Regions from separate parts of the Streptosporangium sp. NPDC023963 genome, predicted to be linked through region 3. Evidence: riboswitches for the same ligand, from Rfam matches in the RefSeq annotation. Region 3 holds a riboswitch; each other region holds the start of a gene.

Region 1 (4,477 bases), on a different contig from region 3:
TGGGCGACCACCAGCTCGACCTCGCCGGCGGGCGCGCGGAGCAGCGTGTCGTAGACCACGATCCTGCGGGTCGCGCCGAATCCGGAGACGTACGCGTTGAGCGCGGTGGTCCGCCGGGAGGCGTCGGCGACGAGCACGTTCTCGACCGGCACGCCGTCCCTGGCGGCCATGGCGAGCAGGTCGTCGCGGAGTTGCCCGGCCTCCAGCGGCCTGAAGTCGTTGAAGACCGGCTCGATGAGCACCGGGTAGGCGAAGGAGGCCACCACGGTCAAGACGAACGCCCCGGCCGCGGCGGGGATCCACCAGCGCCGGTAGCGCCGCGCCAGGGCGATCACCGCCAGCACCATGATCGCGGTCAGCGCGGTGCCGATGCCGGTGCTCTTGGCCCGGTCGGCCGCCCAGGCCGGCCAGGCCTGGGTGGACAGCCCGAAGTCGCGCAGGTGGCTCTCCGACCACATCCCCAGGGGCCAGCGCAGGATCGCCACGGCCACCGACAGCGTCAGCACGCCGAGGAGCGCCCGCAGCCACCAGGGGCCCGGCAGCCGGCCGGCGAGCCGCGCGCCCAGCGGGGTGGCGACCAGCACCCCCGCCACGACCAGCGTCAGGCCGAGCGACAGGTAACCGGGAACGCTGACCAGCGCGTCGAACGTCCCGGCCCTGGCGATCTGCTCGGCGGTGAAGTCGCGGGCCGGATCGGGGACGACGGCCGGGGCCCCCTCGGGCAGCGCCCTCCAGGGCGTGGTGAACGCCACGACCGCCAGCGTGACCACCCCCAGGACGGCCAGCGCCCACCCCGCCGACCGCACGCCCGCGGGCGTGTCCGTCGTGCTCAGCGTCACGTGAGTTCCTCCCTGAGGTAGTCGCGCCAGGCTCGGGTGAACTCGGCCACCGGCAGGCCCAGCGTGCTCTCGACATCGCTACCGTAGAGCCTCACCAGGGCCTTCTCCCCGAAGCGCTCCGCGACGAACCGGCAGGCGAGCCACGCCTCCTCGTACGCCTGCGCGAGCCTCGGCGCGCCGGGGGCGAAGTCGGCCGGGCCGGGGAGCCGGGCGGGCAGGGCGCCCGAGCGCACCTCGGCGGCCAGCTCGGCGGCGGCCGTGCGCACCGCGATCCCGGCGTCGCGGTAACCCGCGTAGTCGGCGAAGCCCTCCGACAGCCACATCGGCACCCGGCCGCCGCGCGTCGCGCCGGTGGCCACGTGGGCGAGCTCGTGGGTGATCACCACGTCCCTGCCGGTCGCGGTGAGCCGGGCGTACCCCGACGGCAGGACGATCACCCGGTCCGCGGTCGCCATCGCGGCCAGGCCGCGGGTGCTCCCGGCCCCGGCGAGCGCCGCGGCCTCGGCGTCGGTGGCGGGGAAGAGGACCACCGCGGGGACCGGCCCCCAGATCGCCGCGATCGTCGCGCGGGCCCGGTCGGCCCTGGCCGCCAGGTCCCGCAGGACGGCGGCCGGGACGCCGTGGCCGATCACGAGGGAGTACTCGCCCCGGACGGTGACCGCGGCGCCCGGCCACAGGTCGCGGGGATCGCGCGGGCTACGGGAGGCGTACGGGACGCGCGAAGGGGTCCGGGCGCCGTACGGGTCAGGGGGACGGGGGGCGCGCGGGAGGGGCGCGGCTCCGGCCAGGAGAGGTCCCGTCCCGGCGAACGGACCGGCGCTCATCAGCGCCAGCATCCCGGCGAGCACGGCGCGGCGCCCTTTCGGGACGGACATACGAGCCGATGGTACTCGACCGGCATGGAGCGGCCCCGGCCCTCCTGGTGGAGGGCCGGGGCCGCTTTTCCGTGCTCGGGCGCGTGCTCGGGCATGTGCTCGAGCGCGTGCCCGGACGCGGGCTCAGGCTCAGGTTCCATACCTGGGCTCCGTGCTCACGCGTGGATCCCGGGCTCCGCGCTCACGCGCGGACCTTGGGCTCCGTGCGGGGCTCAGGCCCCGGGCCGTACCGCTCCGGCGAAGGAGGACCTGTAATAGCCCGCCAGCCTCACGATACGGACCGTCTTGCCGCTGCTCGGCGAGTGGACCATCCTGCCCTTGCCGACGTACATGCCGACATGGCCCTTTCCACTGAAGAACAGCAGGTCACCGGGGTGCAACTTGCTCCACGAGACCTTTTTCCTGATCGACCTGTACTGGCTGTGCGTGATCCTGGGAAGGGACACGCCCGCCTTCCGCCAGGCGTACCGGACGAGCCCCGAGCAGTCGAACGCTCCGGGACCGGAGGCTCCCCACCGGTACGGATCGCCGATCTGCTTCTTGGCCGCCGAGACCGCCTTACCGGCCCGGATCCTCTGCAGTGCCGCCCTGCTCTTTTTGGCCTTGCCCTTGGCCTTGACCTTGGTCTCAGCCTTGGTCTCGGCCTGAGAGGCGGTCTTGTTGGTGCTCTCGGCCTTCTCTGAGACACCGGCCGCGCTGTTGACCAGTATCTCGGAGGGGCCGTCCACCGCCTGCGCCGCCGTGGGCCCCAGGGTGACCGCTCCGGCTGAGGCGGTCAGGGTGAGGGCGATGCCGCCGAGGGAAAGGCGGAAAAGGCGCGACAGACGGGGGTTGTACGGGGTGGTAGACAGGATTTCTCCTTGGGACTTCCACTGATGCCTACCGGGTTAGCTGACGGATTCGGGCTTGGAAGATGCCCTACGGCAAAACGCGCCGATTCACCCCTGGCCACGCTGTATCGGGCCTTTTGGGTCCCCGGTTCCATGCCTCCTGGCTGCATAGATTCGGCGGGCCGCCGTGATGAGCCCTGCCCCCGGGTGGGGGCACGGCGGCCGGTTGGATTTCTATAGGGACACCGGCCCGAAGACCGACATTCGCCGCGACGGCGTGGCTTGCACGTCGCGACGCCAGAAGTTACCCCGATCTCCAACTTTCGGCAAAGCATTCGCCAAATTGGGAGATCGACAACCCCTCTTGATCTTCCTGTTACCCCTGCTTAATGGCTATTTATGCTATTGAGATATGACTCTCGTCACACCCTTCTCGCCAGTCCAACAAATCACGATTTATGTAATCTTCATCACACTCACCGCCGATGGAGCGGTCCCGCATGATCCGGCCGGGTGACCTCAGCGCCCGACGCGCGTGCAGGCGCCGTGGACCGGCTCCCGGAAGTCCGCCCGACGATCTCGAGTCCGGCGGCGTCGAGCATCGGTCCGGGCAGCCGCCCGAAGGTGCCGTACTCGGTGCGCAGACGCTCGGCACAGTCGTCGCGGGTGTGGCCCAGCGCGGGCGTGACCCAGCGCGGGCGTGACCCAGCGCGGGCGTGACCCAGCGCGGGCGTGACCCAGCGCGGGCGTGACCCAGCGCGGGCGTGACCCAGCGCGGCATCGCCCGCCACGCCGTCGAGCCGACGGCCGAGCACGGCGTCGGAGTCGGAGTCGAGGCGCTCGGGACCGGCGCGCGCTCTTCGGGCGTCCGTGGTTTGATCATGTCCCGATGCCGGATGTGCCGCCGCGTCCGGCACATCCGGTTTCCCTGCGTCTCGTCAGGCGCGAGACGGGGCCGGCACATCCGGTTTCCCGGCGTCCCGTCAGGCGCGAGACGGGGCCGGGACGTCCCCGGCGGGAGCGCGGCCCGGCCCGGTCAGGGGCGGACGGCTCCGACGATGCGGCGGCCGTAGGCGGACAGCGGGACGACCTTGACGACGTCGCCGGTCTGCGGGGCGTGCACGATCTGGCCGTTGCCCGCGTACATGCTGACGTGGCCGAGACCCTCGCTGAAGATGAGGTCGCCCGGCTGGAGCTCGCTCAGCGAGACCTTGCGGCTCGCGCCCCAGCTCCACTGCTCCCAGGTCGTGCGGGGGAGGCTGACTCCCCCGCTGCGCCAGGCGCTCTGGACCAGGCCGGAGCAGTCCCAGCCGCGCGGGCCCGTGCCGCCGTACTGGTAGGGCTTGCCGACCTGGGCGAAGGCGAACTGCAGGGCGGCGCGGGCGTTGCCCGAGGCGGAGCCGTTGTACTGGATCCCGGCGCTCTCGGGGTTACCCGTCCTGAAGGCGTTGAGCTCGCGCAGGATCTTCGTCTGGGCCTTGACCATCTTGTCGGCCTTGGCCTTCTCCCTGGCCAGCTCGTCACGCGTCTCGTCGGCCTCGGCCAGCGCCTTCTTGGCCTGGTCCCGGCTGGTCCGCAGCACCTTGGTGGCCTCGTCGAAGGCGTTCAGGGACTGGGCGCGGGAGGTGGACATCTGGTCGGCGGCGGCCAGACCGCTCAGCAGGGCGCCGGGGTCGGTCTGGTAGATCATGCCTTCCCAGCCGTTGACCACGCCGACCTGGTAGGTGCTGACGGCCATCGTGACGAGCTCCTTGCGCAGCCCGGCCACCTGCTCGTTCTGGCGGGTCAGGTCATCGTTGAGCGTGTTGTACTTCTTCCTGGCCCGCTTCCACTTCTCCGAGGCCTGGTTGTACTTCTCGACGACCTGGTCGGCCTGCTCGTTGAGCTTCTCCAGCTTCTTCTTGGCCTGGGCGGCCGTCGGCCTCGGATCGGC
Region 2 (4,477 bases), on a different contig from region 3:
GCGATCAAGGAGGGCCGCGTCGCCGGCGCCGGCATCGACGTGTTCCCGAAGGAGCCGGTCACCGACAGCCCGCTCTTCGAGCTCGACCAGGTCGTCGTCACCCCGCACCTGGGCGCCTCCACCCACGAGGCCCAGGAGAAGGCCGGCACCCAGGTCGCGCGCAGCGTGAAGCTCGCGCTCGCCGGGGAGTTCGTGCCGGACGCGGTCAACGTCCAGGGCGGCGCCGTCGCCGAGGACGTCAAGCCGGGCCTGCCGCTGGCCGAGAAGCTCGGCCGGGTGTTCACCGCCCTCGCGGGCGAGGTCGCCACCAAGCTCGACGTCGAGGTGCGCGGCGAGATCGCCTCCCACGACGTCCGCGTGCTGGAGCTGGCCGCGCTCAAGGGCGTCTTCACCGACGTGGTCGAGGACTCGGTCACCTACGTCAACGCCCCGCTGCTGGCCAAGGACCGCGGCGTGTCGGTCGAGCTGATCACCAGCTCCGACAGCCCCGACTGGCGCAACGTCGTGACGGTCCGGGGCGTCCTCGCCGACGGCCGCGCGGTCTCGGTCTCCGGCACCCTGTCCGGGCCGAGGCAGATCACGAAGATCGTCGAGGTCAACGGCTACCAGATGGAGATCGAGCCGACCGACCACCTGTCGTTCTTCACCTACACCGACCGCCCCGGCATCGTCGGCGTGGTCGGCCGCATCCTCGGCGACCACTCGATCAACATCGCCTCGATGCAGGTGGCCCGCGACGCCAAGGGCGGCAAGGCGCTCATCGCGCTCACCGTCGACACCGCCATCCCGGCCGAGGTGATCGACCAGATCGGCTCGGAGATCGGCGCCGACAGCGGCCGCTCGGTCGACCTGGCCGACTAGCCGTACCCAGCCGTACCGCCGATGTGGCCGCCGCCCCGGAGACCGGGACGGCGGCCACTTCTCGTCTCAGCATGTGAGAAGTGTGTACACCGGGCGAGACGGCTTTCCCGCGGCCAGGTAGCCTGAAGTGAAATGCGCCAGGTTCTCGTAATTCCTACCTGCCGCGGCGAGGCCTGACAGGGGCAGGCCGGCGACTCGCCGCGGTGTCGTGGCGCGTGCCGGCTCCCAGCCCCCCGCCGCCGGTCCGTGATCCGGACCCGCGACATCAGGCCTGGTCGGAGTCCCGACCGGAGTCTCGACCACCTTCCTTGCAGGCATGCGACCGAGACGAGATTCGCCATGTACGACATGTATCCCTGGAACCGTCCCGAGGAGACCGAGGACGAGGCCATCGACGCGCTCCAGACCGCTCTGGACCGCAGGGACAACGGCGGTGCTCCCACCCGCTGAACCCGTTCTCGCCGCCGCCGGGGTCTCCACGGCCTCCCGGCGGTGATCCGCCGGCGTGTCTCATCCGCCGGGTACGGTTTCGGTCGCGAGCTCGACCCGCTTGGTCAGCTGAACCCCCTGCGGGTCGGGGCGCACCGCGCCGGCGAAGGAGTCGCGGCGCCAGGAGTCGAGTTTCTCCTCCTTGACCACGTCGCCGGTCTGCGGGGCGTGAACCATGTAGCCGGGCTTTGTGATCATGCCGACGTGGCCGAGACCGCTGAAGAAGACCAGGTCACCGGGCTTGAGATTCTTCCAGGCGATCTTCTTGGAGAAGGCGGCGTACTGGTCGTTGGTGACGCGGGGGAGCTTGATGCCGGCGGCGCCGTAGGCGCGGAGCACCAGGCCGGAGCAGTCGAAGCCGCCGTTGCCGGTGCCGCCCCAGACGTAGGGCGTTCCGCGCTTGGACATGGCCCACTTCACGGCTTTCTGCCAGGCGGGCTTGACGGCCGCGGCCTTCAGCGCGTCCTTCAGCGCGGGGGTGTTGAGCGCGGCGGGCCCGGGGGCGGGGGGCGGGGACGCGGCCAGGGCGGCGGTCGAGCTCGCGCACACCGCGGCGCCGGCGACGATCATGGAGGCGGAGATGGACAGGACGCGGGGGAGAACTGTGCCGGACAGGGTGATTCCTTCCATAAGGCCGGCCGGGTGAGCTGTCGGGCTCGGGCGTGGAGGCCGCCCTACGGCGCGAGAACGCGCTGATTCGCCCCAAGGAATCCACCTGATGACGGCCGGGAACGCGCTCCGGGGGAGGAGCGGGGCGCCCGGTGTCCGGTAGATCCCGTAAAGAGTGGTTCCCCGGCTCCGTGCGGGCCCGGTAAGGGGATGGCCCGTACGGATTAGGCATTGACGTGATTGGGAGGACCATAACGAAACCTCACGAAACGGTCAATACCAAGCAAAGACGGACAAAACGATCAAACGTCTCGCCGGGCGGATGTGTCCGGAGAATGAGACCGGTGTTCGATCACCGAGACGGACCGGTAAGGTGCCTGCATGGATTCGCGTAACATTCGCCTGGCGGTCATCCCCGGGGACGGAATCGGAGTCGAGGTCGTCACCGAGGGGCTGAAGGTCCTCGAAGCGGTCGGCACGAAGGTGGAGCCCACCACCTACGACCTCGGCGCCAAGCGCTACCACGAGACCGGCGAGACCCTGCCCGACCCGGTCCTCGACGAGCTGCGCGGATACGACGCGATCCTGCTCGGCGCGGTCGGCGACCCCAGCGTGCCCCCGGGCGTCCTGGAGCGCGACCTGCTGCTCAAGCTCCGCTTCCGGCTCGACCACTACGTGAACCTCCGCCCGGTCAAGCTCTTCCCCGGCGTCGAGACGCCGCTGGGCGGGGCCCGCCCCGAGGACATCGACATGGTCGTCGTCCGCGAGGGCACCGAGGGCCCGTACGCCGGGGCGGGCGGCGTCATGCGCCGGGGCACGCCGCACGAGATCGCCACCCAGGAGTCGCTGAACACCGCCCACGGCGTCGAGCGCGTCGTGCGCTACGCCTTCGACAAGGCGCTGGGCCGCCCCCGCAGGAAGCTGACGCTGGTCCACAAGACCAACGTGCTCACCTACGCCGGCGACCTCTGGGCCCGCACCTTCGACCGCGTCGGCCTGGAGTATCCCGACGTCCAGACCGACTACTGCCACGTCGACGCGGCCTCGATGTTCTTCGTCAGCCAGCCCGAGCGCTTCGACGTGATCGTCACCGACAACCTCTTCGGCGACATCCTCACCGACATCGGCGCGGCGATCGCCGGTGGCATCGGCCTGGCGGCCAGCGGCAACGTCAACCCCGACCGCACCGCGCCGAGCATGTTCGAGCCGGTCCACGGCAGCGCCCCCGACATCGCGGGCCAGGGCAAGGCCGACCCGACCGCCACGATCCTGTCGGTCGCCATGCTCCTCGACCACCTGGGCCTGGCCGCCGAGGCCGCCAGGGTCGAGCAGGCCGTCGCCGGCGACCTGGCCGAGCGGCCGGCCGGCAAGGCGGGCCGGACCACCCGCGAGATCGGCGACGACATCACCGCCCGAGTAGCCGGCTGAGGAAGCCGCCCTCCTCGACCCCGACGCGCCTGGCGGCTCACCCGAGCCGCCAGGTGCGTTTTTGTTTCTCCAGCACTGCCGGTTTTCGGCATGGATGGAGTAGTTTCCCGTTACCCGGTCCGACGCAGAATGGACCCAAGGGTAAGCCAGACACCAAGAGAAGGATCCGTGCGATGACCACCGCTCAGAAGCTCAGCTTCGACGTGCAGCTCTCCGACCACGCTCGCACCGCGGCAGAGCGCGAGCAGGTACTGGCGAGCCCGGGGTTCGGTCAGGTCTTCACCGACCACATGATCTCGATCGACTACACCGAGGGGCGGGGCTGGCACGACGCCAGGCTCATGCCGTACGGCCCGCTCAGCCTCGACCCCGCGACGTCGGTCTTCCACTACGCGCAGGAGCTTTTCGAGGGGCTCAAGGCCTACCGCCAGGAGAACGGCTCGATCGTGACCTTCCGGCCCGAGGCCAACGCCGCGCGCTTCAACACCTCCGCGGCGCGGATGGCGATGCCCGAGCTGCCCGAGGAGGCGTTCGTCGAGTCGCTGGAGCTGCTCGTCCAGACCGACCGCGAGTGGGTTCCGACCACGCCGGGCCACAGCCTCTACCTGCGCCCCTTCATGATCGCGACGCAGCCGGCGCTCGGAGTCAACTACCCGTCCAGGACCTACAAGTACATGGTCATCGCCTCCCCGGCGGCGGCCTACTTCGGCGGGGGCAAGGCCGTCACGGTCTGGCTCTCCACCGAGTACACCCGTGCGGCCCCCGGCGGCACCGGCTTCGCCAAGTGCGGCGGCAATTACGCGGCGGCCTTCGTGGCCCAGCGCCAGGCCGTCGAGCAGGGCTGTGACCAGGTGGTCTGGCTCGACGCGAGCGAGCACCGCTACGTCGAGGAGATGGGCGGGATGAACCTGTTCTTCGTCTACGGCGACCGCCTGCTCACCCCGGCGCTCACCGGAACGCTCCTGCCCGGCATCACCCGCGACTCGATCCTCTCCTTCGCCTCCGACCTCGGCCTCCACGCCGAGGAGGGGCGCCTGTCGGTCGAGGAGTGGCAGCGAGGCTGCGAGACGGGCGAGCTCACCGAGGTCTT
Region 3 (4,477 bases):
CCGTGCCCGCGGGCGCCCAGGTCTCCGGTGAGGGGCCGCAGAGCCTCGACTTCGTGGCCGCGGTCTACGGCGGCTTCCCCGCCGTGCTCGCACTCATCTCCGTCCTGACGTTCCTGCTGCTCGTACGGGCTTTCCGCTCGCTGCTGCTGGCGGTCAAGGCGATCGTGCTCAACGTGCTCCCCCTCGGCGCCACCATGGGCGCGGTGGTGCTCGTCTGGCAGTACGGCTACGGCTCCGAGCCGATCTGGGGGCTGGCCGGCACGGGCTCCATCGCCGAGTTCATCCCGGTCATGATCTTCGCGTTCCTGTACGGGCTGTCGATGGACTACGAGGTGTTCATCCTGGCCAGGATGCGGGAGGCGTATGACCGGACCGGCTCCACCGACGAGGCGGTCGTCGAGGGCCTGGGGCGGACCGGACGGCTGGTCACCAGCGCGGCGCTGATCCTGTTCCTGGCGTTCGGGTCACTGGCGGCGGCCCCGCAGCCGGAGATCAAGATGTTCGCGACGGGGCTCGGGCTGGGCGTGCTGCTGGACGCGACCGTGATCAGGGCGCTGCTGCTGCCGGCGTTCGTCGCGGTGATGGGCCGATGGAACTGGTGGCTGCCCGGCCGGCCGGCCCTGCTCGTACGGGTGCTCGCCGGTCGGAGGCCGGACATTCCGGTCCCGGTTCGTACGCCTGGACCGCAGCCTGAGCCCGATCCCGCGGGGCAGGGCCGACGGGTCCACGAGTAGGCCGGCGGCGCGGTGCCGGGGTCGCCTGCAGTCCGTACGGCAGGACCTGGTGTCAGCAAGATCCCGGAGGCGGAGCGTGCGCGGCGTTCGGTGATGTGCCTCCTGGACGAAGGAGGATCCTCGATGACCGCGCCGCCCCCGGTCTGGCATCGGATCAGCACGCGCCGGTCATCTGCCCCGGCCGTGGACGGCCGCTCGGCGAGCAGCTTCGGCATGACTCCCGAGAGCCACCTCGCCGGTCTTCGTCTCCGCAGCGCCATCAACCCATCTGAAGATCCGAAGTCCGTACGGGTCCTAGTACATCGAGATGTGCGGGTGGTCGAAGTGGTTGGCCGTGATGCCGCCGCGGTTGGACATGAAGCGCCAGCCGGAGCCGTGGTTGATGCGCTGGCGCCAGATCACGTACTTCACGCCGAGTCTGGTCCTGTTCTTGAGGGCCCAGGCGGCGATCTCGTCGCCCAGCGCGAGGTTGGCGGCCGAGGGCATCGTGCCGCCGGTGCTCATCATGAAGTCGCAGGCGCGGCCCAGGGGGTGCTCGCCGCCGTCGTTGGCGGACCGGTAGCAGCCCACGGAGTACGGGAGGCTGAAGCGCCGCATGACGGCGTCGCGCATGATCCGGGTGCGGTCGGTGATGTTGTCGGCACCGGTGGGGAGCTGCGGGGCCCAGCTGCCGTCGGAGCGGCGGCCGGAACCGGTGGGGGCGAGCCGGTCGAGCTTGTCCTTGACGTCGCGGATCACGTCCTCGGCCTCCTCGCGCCGCCCCTCCACCTCCTTGGCCTCCTCGCGGATCTCGTCGGTGAGCCTGGATGCCGTCTCCGACGCCTTCTTCCTGCGCTCGAGGCTGCCGGCGAAGCCCTCCAGATAGGCGCTCTGCTGGGCGGTGAGCTGTTCCATCACCGCGGCGGCGCCCATGTCGCCGGAGAACATCAGCGCGGGCAGCCCTCCGCTGCTGCTGGTCTGGTAGCGGAGCTGGACGATGGAGTCGACCTGCCTCTTGGCCTCGACGTAGACCTCCTCGGCCTTGCCCAGGTTCTGCTTGGCGACGGCCTCGGCCTTCTGCGCCTTCTTGAGGGACTCGCGTTTGGCCGCGTAGGTCTCGATCAGCCCGTCGAGTTTCTTGCCGAGTTTGGCCAGGTCGGCACGGAGCTTGGCCTCGGTCGGTTTGGGTTCCGCGCTTCCCGCGGTGGGAGTACCGATGGTGAACGCCGCGATCGAGCTCAGACAGAGGACCACAGCGGCATGCCGACGGAACGTGGGGGACGAAGCCGCCACGAACTCTCCTCTCCTTCCGCCTACCGGGTTAGCTGACGGGTTCGGGCTGGAGGAAGCCCTTCCACCGAAGTGGTTTCACCCCAGGTGCGGTGGTTCCCCGGTTCCTGAGCGAGGCGCCCAGGATTAGGCAAATCAGCGTTTACAGCCGATGTGGGAAGGATAGTAGTGGTAAACAGCAGGTCATGCGACCTCAAGACGAGACCGAGCGGTAATCAGTTCGTGACAACAGAGCGCAGAAGTTGTGCTGTCGCCTCGGGGGACACGTCGTTCACGAAGGCGCCCATGGCCGACTCCGACCCGGCAAGGTATTTCAGCTTGTCCGGCGCGCGGCGGATGCTGAACAGCTCCATGTGCGCGTACGACAGATCGCGGCCGGTGGAGACCGGCGCCTGGTGCCAGGCCGCGATGTACGGCATGGGCACGCCGAACAGCCCGTCGAGGCGGCGGAGCACGTCGGTGTAGAGGGGGCCGAACGCCGCGCGCTCCTCGGCCTCCAGCGCGACCAGGTCGGGGACCTGGCGGTGCGGGTAGAGGTGGACCTCCACCGGCCAGCGCGCCGCGGCCGGTACGAAGGCCGTCCAGTGCTCGTTCGAGCCCACCACCCGGATCCCGGCCTCCCGCTCCGCGGCCAGGACGTCGGCGAACAGGTTGCCGCCGGTCCGCGCCCGGTGGCGCTCGGCCGCCCCGAGGGTCAGCCTGGTACGCGGGGTCACGTAGGGGTAGGCGTAGATCTGGCCGTGCGGGTGGGCCAGGGTGATGCCGATCTCCGCTCCCCGGTTCTCGAAGCAGAACACCTGCTCCACGCCCGGCGTCGCCGACAGCTCCGCCGTACGGTCGACCCAGGCCTCCATGACCAGCTCGACCTGCTCGGGGGAGAGCCGCGAGAATGAGGAGTCGTGCTCGGAGGTGAAGCAGACCACCTCGCACCTGCCGATCCCCGGCCGGACCTCGCTCAGCCCGCCGATCTCCCGGTGCTCGCCCGGCTGGGCGGAGAACGACGGGAACCGGTTCTCGAAGACCACCACGTCGTAGTCGGCGGCGGGCACCTCGGTGAGGTTGCCGGGGGTGGAGGGGCAGAGCGGGCACTCGCTGGCCGGGGGCAGGAAGGTGCGGCCCTGGCGGTGCCCGGCCACCGCGATCCACTCCTCGGTGAGCGGGTCGTAGCGCAGCTCGGAGGCGGCGGGGCGGGGCAGCAGGTCGCGCCGGTCGACCGCTCCGCGGTCGGCGTCGTCGCGCCGGTCGAAGTAGATGAGCTCCCGGCCGTCGGCCAGGTGGGTGATCGTGCGTTTCATCGGCCGGCGATCTCGCTCTCTGACTGGGGTTCCGTGATGATCAGTTCGCCCACCGAGGCGGCGAGCTCCTCGCGGGCCTCCCCGGCCAGGCCGGAGTCGGTGACCACGATGTGGGCCTCGGCCAGCTGGGCGATGGTGCTGATGCCGACCGTGCCCCACTTGGTGTGGTCGGCGAGCACCACCAGGCGGTGCGCGGAGGCGACCAGTTCGCGGTTGGTCTCGGCCTCCAGCAGGTTGGGGGTGGTGAACCCGGCGCGGGCGCTCATCCCGTGCACGCCGAGGAAGAGGGTGTCGACGTGGAGCCCGCGGATCGCCGAGACCGCGACCGGGCCGACCAGGGCGTCGGAGGGGGTGCGGATCCCGCCGGTGAGCACGACCGTGCGGTCGGCCCTGGGGGAGCGGTGGAAGACGTCGGCGATCCGGATCGAGTTGGTGATCACGGTCAGCTCGGGCACGTCGACCAGGTGGTGGGCGAGCGTCCAGGTCGTGGTCCCCGCGGAGAGCGTGATCGCCGTGGCGGGCCGGACGAGCCCGGCGGCGTGCTGGGCGATCGTCTCCTTCTCCGCCTGCTGGCGCGCCGACTTGGCGGCGAAGCCCGGTTCCTCGGTCGAGCCGGGCCCGGCGGCGGTGGCGCCGCCGTGGACCTTCTCCACCAGGCCGCGCTCGGAGAGCACCTCAAGGTCACGCCGGATCGTCATGTCGGACACGCCGAGCTCCCGGACGAGATCGGCGACCCTGACCCCGCCGCTACTGCGCACCCTTTCCAGGATCGCCTGCTGCCGCTGCTGGGCAAGCATGCCTCGCTCCCCTCGCTCCCCTGAATCCACCAGATTCCACCAAAATACTACGGCATTACCAGGATACGTTGTTGAGTATTGGTGGCTAACCGCTCACAGTCGCTCAAGCTCCGCCGCGATGTTCGCTCTCGCCGCCTCCTCCAGATCGGCGACGCGGAAGATCGCCGGGAGGTCGAGCAGCGAGCGCAGCACGGCGGCCCGCCCTGCCCTGAACGCGTCGTCGGGGACGAAGCCGTACTCCTCGCGCACGGCCGCCGCGTAGCCGGCGTAGACCTCCGGGGACGCGCCCAGGATCGCCAGGTCCGCGTCGGACAGCACGGCCCCGTCCGCGTCGCCGGGCGCGGGGTCGTGCGTGACGGTCAGCCTGACCAGCCGGGCGACC
Region 4 (4,477 bases), 260 kb from region 3:
CCGCAGGTCGAGGGTGGCCAGGTAGGCCTGCCCGAGGTGCAGGGCGCCGCTGCCCAGCCGGTAGGCGCCGCTCCTGCGGTCGCGCTCCAGGAGCCTGGCCTCGATGAGCGGGGCGGCCAGCCGGAGCACAGTGCTCTTGGACATGTCGAGCGCCTCGGCGAGCCGGGTGAGCGACAGGCCGTGGCCCGCGCCCGCGTGGTCGCGTACGTGCCCGAGGACGGCGAGGGCGCGTCGGAGCGAGGCCGACTGGTTGCGTTCCGGAGCGGGCTCACTCATCGCGGCTTCCCATTGTGATCCGGCGATCGAATACCTGGTCAAGGTAGGCGAGTACACCGCCCTGCGGCCACTTTGCAGCACAACGTTCTGCACTGCACAACAAAACGCGGCCGACCTGCCGGGCGGGACGGCGCAGGACGGGCACCCGCCCGGTTCCGTTTCTCCCCACTACCGATAATTTTTGCCTGGACCAGGGCAGAACTGTCCCTCGGGATGGTTGACAGGCCAAAATTGGTCCGTGGTCAGGATCGGATCGGTAGAGATGAGCGATTGCGAGAGCGAGCGACTTCCGCCAGTTCTGGGCCAGCTGTTCGCCGATGGAGCCGACGGGAGCGAGGACGGCGACGGGCTCGGCGGGGGCGGCGGCAGGAGGCTCTCGGTGGAGCTGCCGCCTGGGGACGTGGTGTGGCCCGACCCCGGTTACGCCCAGCTCGCCGTCCGTCGCCGTCCGGCGTTCTGGCTCAGCGAGGTGGCGGTCTCCGGCGAGTACTGGGCGCGGCTGAGGGCCCAGCACGAGCGGTCGGGCCTGTGGCCGGTGCTGCTGGAGGACTCCGTCCAGCCCTGGTCGGCCGGGCAGATCGCCCCGGACACGGCCGGTCAGATCGACAACTACCACGCCGCCGCGTTCATGGCCGAGGTGTGGTCCGACTGGATCGCCAAGGCCAACCTCGACCAGCTGGAACTGCTCGACCCCTTCGGCCCCGAGTGTCCCGGCCCGGCCCCCTCGGGAAGGCTCGCCGCCGACCCCGGCGTGGTCGCCGACTGGTACGCCGGGCTGGTGGCCGAGCGCAGGACCCCGCTCGGGCTCGTCGCGGTCGAGCGCGGGGCCGACGCCCTCGCCGTCATGGGCTGGCAGGGCGCCCTGAACCACAACGAGTGGATGGTCCCGCTCGCGGCCGTCGTGCGGAGCTGGGAGGACAGGTTCGGGGTGCGGGTGGTCGGCATGGGTTTCAACACCCTCGACCTCAGCGTCGCCGCGCCTCCGACCACCTCCGAGCACGCCCTGCACGTCGCCGCGGAGCACTGGACGTTCTGCCCCGACAGCATCATCCAGGGGGCGGGGAACCTCATCGACTACGCCGAGCAGATCAAGGGCAGGAACGCCTGGTCGTTCTGGTGGGACTGAGCGGGACTGAGCGGGGCCGGTTGAAACCTGGCGGAACCGGTCGGCCGGGGACGGCCCGCGGGACGGGCTCTCCTTGAATGGACCTTTGCGGGGCGGGACCTTGGGTGAACCTTTACGGGGCGGGGCGGGACCGGCCGGGGACGGGTTCACGGGGCGGATGTTCCCCGTGTGGATCTCCGGGGACAGGGCCCTGGAACGGGCTCCGGGACGGGGTTCCGGGGGCGGATCCCGAGATGGGGGAGACATCCGTGCTGGTAGGACGGGTGTTGGCCTGGCGGGGCGATCGATGAGGCTTCCTTGAAGCTTGTAGGTAGATCTTCTGGGGTTTTCATGGTGTTTGCTTTGCTTTGTCCGGTTTGGGTGGGTAGTGTCCACAGTTATCGGTTGGCGACCTGCCCTTCACAAGAGGGAGCGGCCGGCCGACGTCGAATCCCGAGGGCCCCTCAGGGGCCCCGGAGCCGGGGAACCACGTTTCCGGGGTGAATCCGCCGCGACCACGCGGCGGTAGGGCAACTCCACCGCCCGAACCCGTCAGCTAACCCGGTAGACGAGATGGAGAGGAGATCCCCTCATGGATCACCGCGTTACCACGTCGGTGCAGCCCTTGTCCGTGCCGGCCACCTGAACTTTCCCCCTTCCCCCCGTACCTTCTCGCCGCGCCCGATCGCGGCACCTTCCAGATCGTGCTCCGCGTAGCGATTGCCTGAGATTCCGGCTACGCCCCCTTTTCCGACGAGCGCGTCCCCGCCACCGCACCACTCCGGTGTGTCGCACGTGGCTGCCCCGTTCCCTCGCGAAAGAGCCTTTTCTCCATGCGCCCCATCTTTGGTTTGCACAAGAACGGCCTGAGCAAGTTCACCTGGCAGAAGAACAAGTCCCGCGGAAACCGCCTCGCCGCCGCCGCCCTGGTCGGCGCGAGCGTCCTCGCCGCCACCGGTGTCGCGGTGGCGCTGCCCACCTCCACCTGTTTCGCCGCCACCGCCGACCCCGAGGTCGGGGTGGCGAAGGCCAGCGCCGAGTCCGTCCTCCTCCAGGGCGCGACCACGGCCTCCTACTTCTGGGACGACTCCTCCGGCCGGGCCGGTGACACCGGGCTGCCCGCCAGCGGCCGGCCGATGCAGAAGGGCATGATCGCCAGCCCGAGCTGGCCCCTGCTCACCGAGGGCTACCTCATCTACAAGGGCAAGAAGGCCAAGTTCTTCGTCGGCGACCGCGGCCCCGGTTCCCCCTCGAACCAGGGCATCATGATCGACATCGACGCCAAGACCTTCGCCGACCTGACCGGTGGAACGTTCAACGCCGGCACGCTCGGCGTGGACGGCAACGGCGGGATGGGCCACATCGACATCCAGTACGTGGTCACCAAGTGGGGTGACGGTACGGGGATAAAGAACCACCCCGTCGCGTTCTCCACCGGTGCCTGGAGCCGCAGGGACACCAGCCCGGCCAAGCCTCCGACGGTCGTCTTCGCCAAGGCCCAGCGACTGGGGATAGGCGTGCAGACCCAGCCGGTGAGCGCCGCGGTGCGGCCGTGGGCCGGCAAGCCCAAGGTCATGGTCGAGCCCGCCTCCTGGCACGCCCCGGCCGGCGTGGCCGCCGCCGGTGCCCGCGCCGCCGAGATCGGCGCCGGGAAGGGCTGAGCCGGAGCCGTCGCCCTCCGGAAGACCCCCGCCGGAGTCCTCCGGGAACGCTCAGAAAAGACGCGGAAAGGACTCCGGTGCGGTCCGTGCCTCCCGGGGCGCGGGCCGCACCGGAGGATCAGACTTCGAGCTTCTCCTCGATGCCGCGCAGGGTGTGCCGCGCGAGCGCGAGGTTGGCCCGGTTCCGGTCGAGAGCCAGGTAGAGGAACAGCCCTTTGCCGCTCCGGCCCGCGATCGGGCGGATCACGTGGTACTGCGTGCCGAGCGTGATGAGGATGTCCTCGATGCCGTCCTTGAGGCCGAGCGACTCCATGGTCCGCATCTTGGCCTTGACGACCTCGGTGTTACCCGCGGCCGCGACCTGGAGGTCGAGGTCCTTGGACCCGCCGAGCGCGCCCAGCGCCATCCCGCTGTTGTAGTCGACGACGACCGCGCCGATGGCACCGTCGATCGTCATCATCTCCTTGAGCGAGATGTCCATGTTGCCCATTGCTGTCTCCGATCACTGGGGTATCGATGTGCGCGAGCCGGCGGCGGCCAGCCTGGCCGCCGTCTTGCGGCCCTCCAGCCGGAGCAGCCCGAGGTTGGTCCCCGGGCGCGCCAGGACTGTGAGGACGATCTTGGGTCCGGCGGCGTAGAACGCCGCGTAGCCGTTGGTACCGGAGATCAACGTCTCCTCGAAGGTGCCCTTGCCGGCCATGCTCGTCATCCGGCGGCTGAGGGCCAGCACCGCGGAGGAGAGCGCGCCGGTCTGCTCGGTGTCCCTCTCCAGGTCGCTCGCTATCGTCAGACCGTCGACGCTGCACGCGATGCTCCCGTTCACGTCGGGCATGCGTTCTCGCAGCGCCGCCATCTCGCGCCGTATCTCCTCACGCAGTTCCACCGGCATCCTCCTTCCGATCAGCTTCAGCGTCCGCAGCCTTATCGGCATGTGACCGGGCTCAAGTCGCTCAAGTCGCTCAAGTCGCTCAAGTCATGGCCTCCAATGCGTTCCTGAGCCGGATGAGCAGGTTGACGTCGGCCGGGTCCCCGTTCGCCCTGGGGAGCCACTCCGAGGTCTCCGGAGAACCCGCGGCGGCCGCGGGGATCTCCGTGGCACCCCTCGTCCGCCTGGGCAGCGGGTCCGGTGCCCCGGGAGCCCCGGGAGCCCCGGGAGCCCTGGGAGCCGCAGGAGTCTCCGCCGGAGCGGGCTCCGGGAGGCGGAGCAGTCCGGACGAGGCGAGCTGCCGTACGGCGAGCAGTACCGAGTACGCGGGACGGCCCAGCTTGCGCGCCAGGTCGGCCGGGGTCGCCGTGGAGTCGGCGCCGACGAGCACCTCCCACTGGAGCGAGCTCAGCACCACCCGCTGGGCGCTGATGCGCCCCAGCGGGACGACCGGGAGCGTGTCCAGCTCCGCGGACGGCCAGGTCTGTTCCAACTGCGCCTTCCTTCGCT

The links. Region 3 has a riboswitch for cyclic di-AMP ahead of AB0F88_RS21945 (hypothetical protein). Riboswitches for the same ligand answer to the same signal wherever they lie in the genome.
Region 1: another riboswitch for cyclic di-AMP. It lies ahead of AB0F88_RS02785 (C40 family peptidase); the one in region 3 lies ahead of AB0F88_RS21945 (hypothetical protein).
Region 2: another riboswitch for cyclic di-AMP. It lies ahead of AB0F88_RS34095 (C40 family peptidase); the one in region 3 lies ahead of AB0F88_RS21945 (hypothetical protein).
Region 4: another riboswitch for cyclic di-AMP. It lies ahead of AB0F88_RS23170 (hypothetical protein); the one in region 3 lies ahead of AB0F88_RS21945 (hypothetical protein).

Annotation. Positions count from the first base shown of each region.
Region 1 is NZ_JBEZZK010000001.1:667,283-671,759, forward strand. It holds gene AB0F88_RS02775 (M48 family metallopeptidase) at 1-839, opposite strand, end outside; gene AB0F88_RS02780 (hypothetical protein) at 836-1,714, opposite strand; gene AB0F88_RS02785 (C40 family peptidase) at 1,927-2,442, opposite strand; cyclic di-AMP (ydaO/yuaA leader) riboswitch at 2,576-2,734, opposite strand; gene AB0F88_RS02790 (NlpC/P60 family protein) at 3,581-4,477, opposite strand, start outside.
Region 2 is NZ_JBEZZK010000015.1:170,226-174,702, reverse strand. It holds gene serA (phosphoglycerate dehydrogenase) at 1-861, shown strand, start outside; gene AB0F88_RS34095 (C40 family peptidase) at 1,372-1,980, opposite strand; cyclic di-AMP (ydaO/yuaA leader) riboswitch at 1,968-2,200, opposite strand; gene AB0F88_RS34090 (3-isopropylmalate dehydrogenase) at 2,341-3,387, shown strand; gene AB0F88_RS34085 (branched-chain amino acid aminotransferase) at 3,561-4,477, shown strand, end outside.
Region 3 is NZ_JBEZZK010000007.1:21,153-25,629, reverse strand. It holds gene AB0F88_RS21950 (MMPL family transporter) at 1-734, shown strand, start outside; gene AB0F88_RS21945 (hypothetical protein) at 1,029-1,967, opposite strand; cyclic di-AMP (ydaO/yuaA leader) riboswitch at 2,010-2,146, opposite strand; gene galT (galactose-1-phosphate uridylyltransferase) at 2,219-3,298, opposite strand; gene AB0F88_RS21935 (DeoR/GlpR family DNA-binding transcription regulator) at 3,295-4,095, opposite strand; gene AB0F88_RS21930 (metal-dependent phosphohydrolase) at 4,189-4,477, opposite strand, start outside.
Region 4 is NZ_JBEZZK010000007.1:285,772-290,248, reverse strand. It holds gene AB0F88_RS23180 (IclR family transcriptional regulator) at 1-276, opposite strand, end outside; gene AB0F88_RS23175 (DUF4253 domain-containing protein) at 539-1,402, shown strand; cyclic di-AMP (ydaO/yuaA leader) riboswitch at 1,816-1,967, shown strand; gene AB0F88_RS23170 (hypothetical protein) at 2,215-3,042, shown strand; gene AB0F88_RS23165 (hypothetical protein) at 3,161-3,532, opposite strand; gene AB0F88_RS23160 (roadblock/LC7 domain-containing protein) at 3,545-3,931, opposite strand; gene AB0F88_RS23155 (hypothetical protein) at 4,011-4,477, opposite strand, start outside.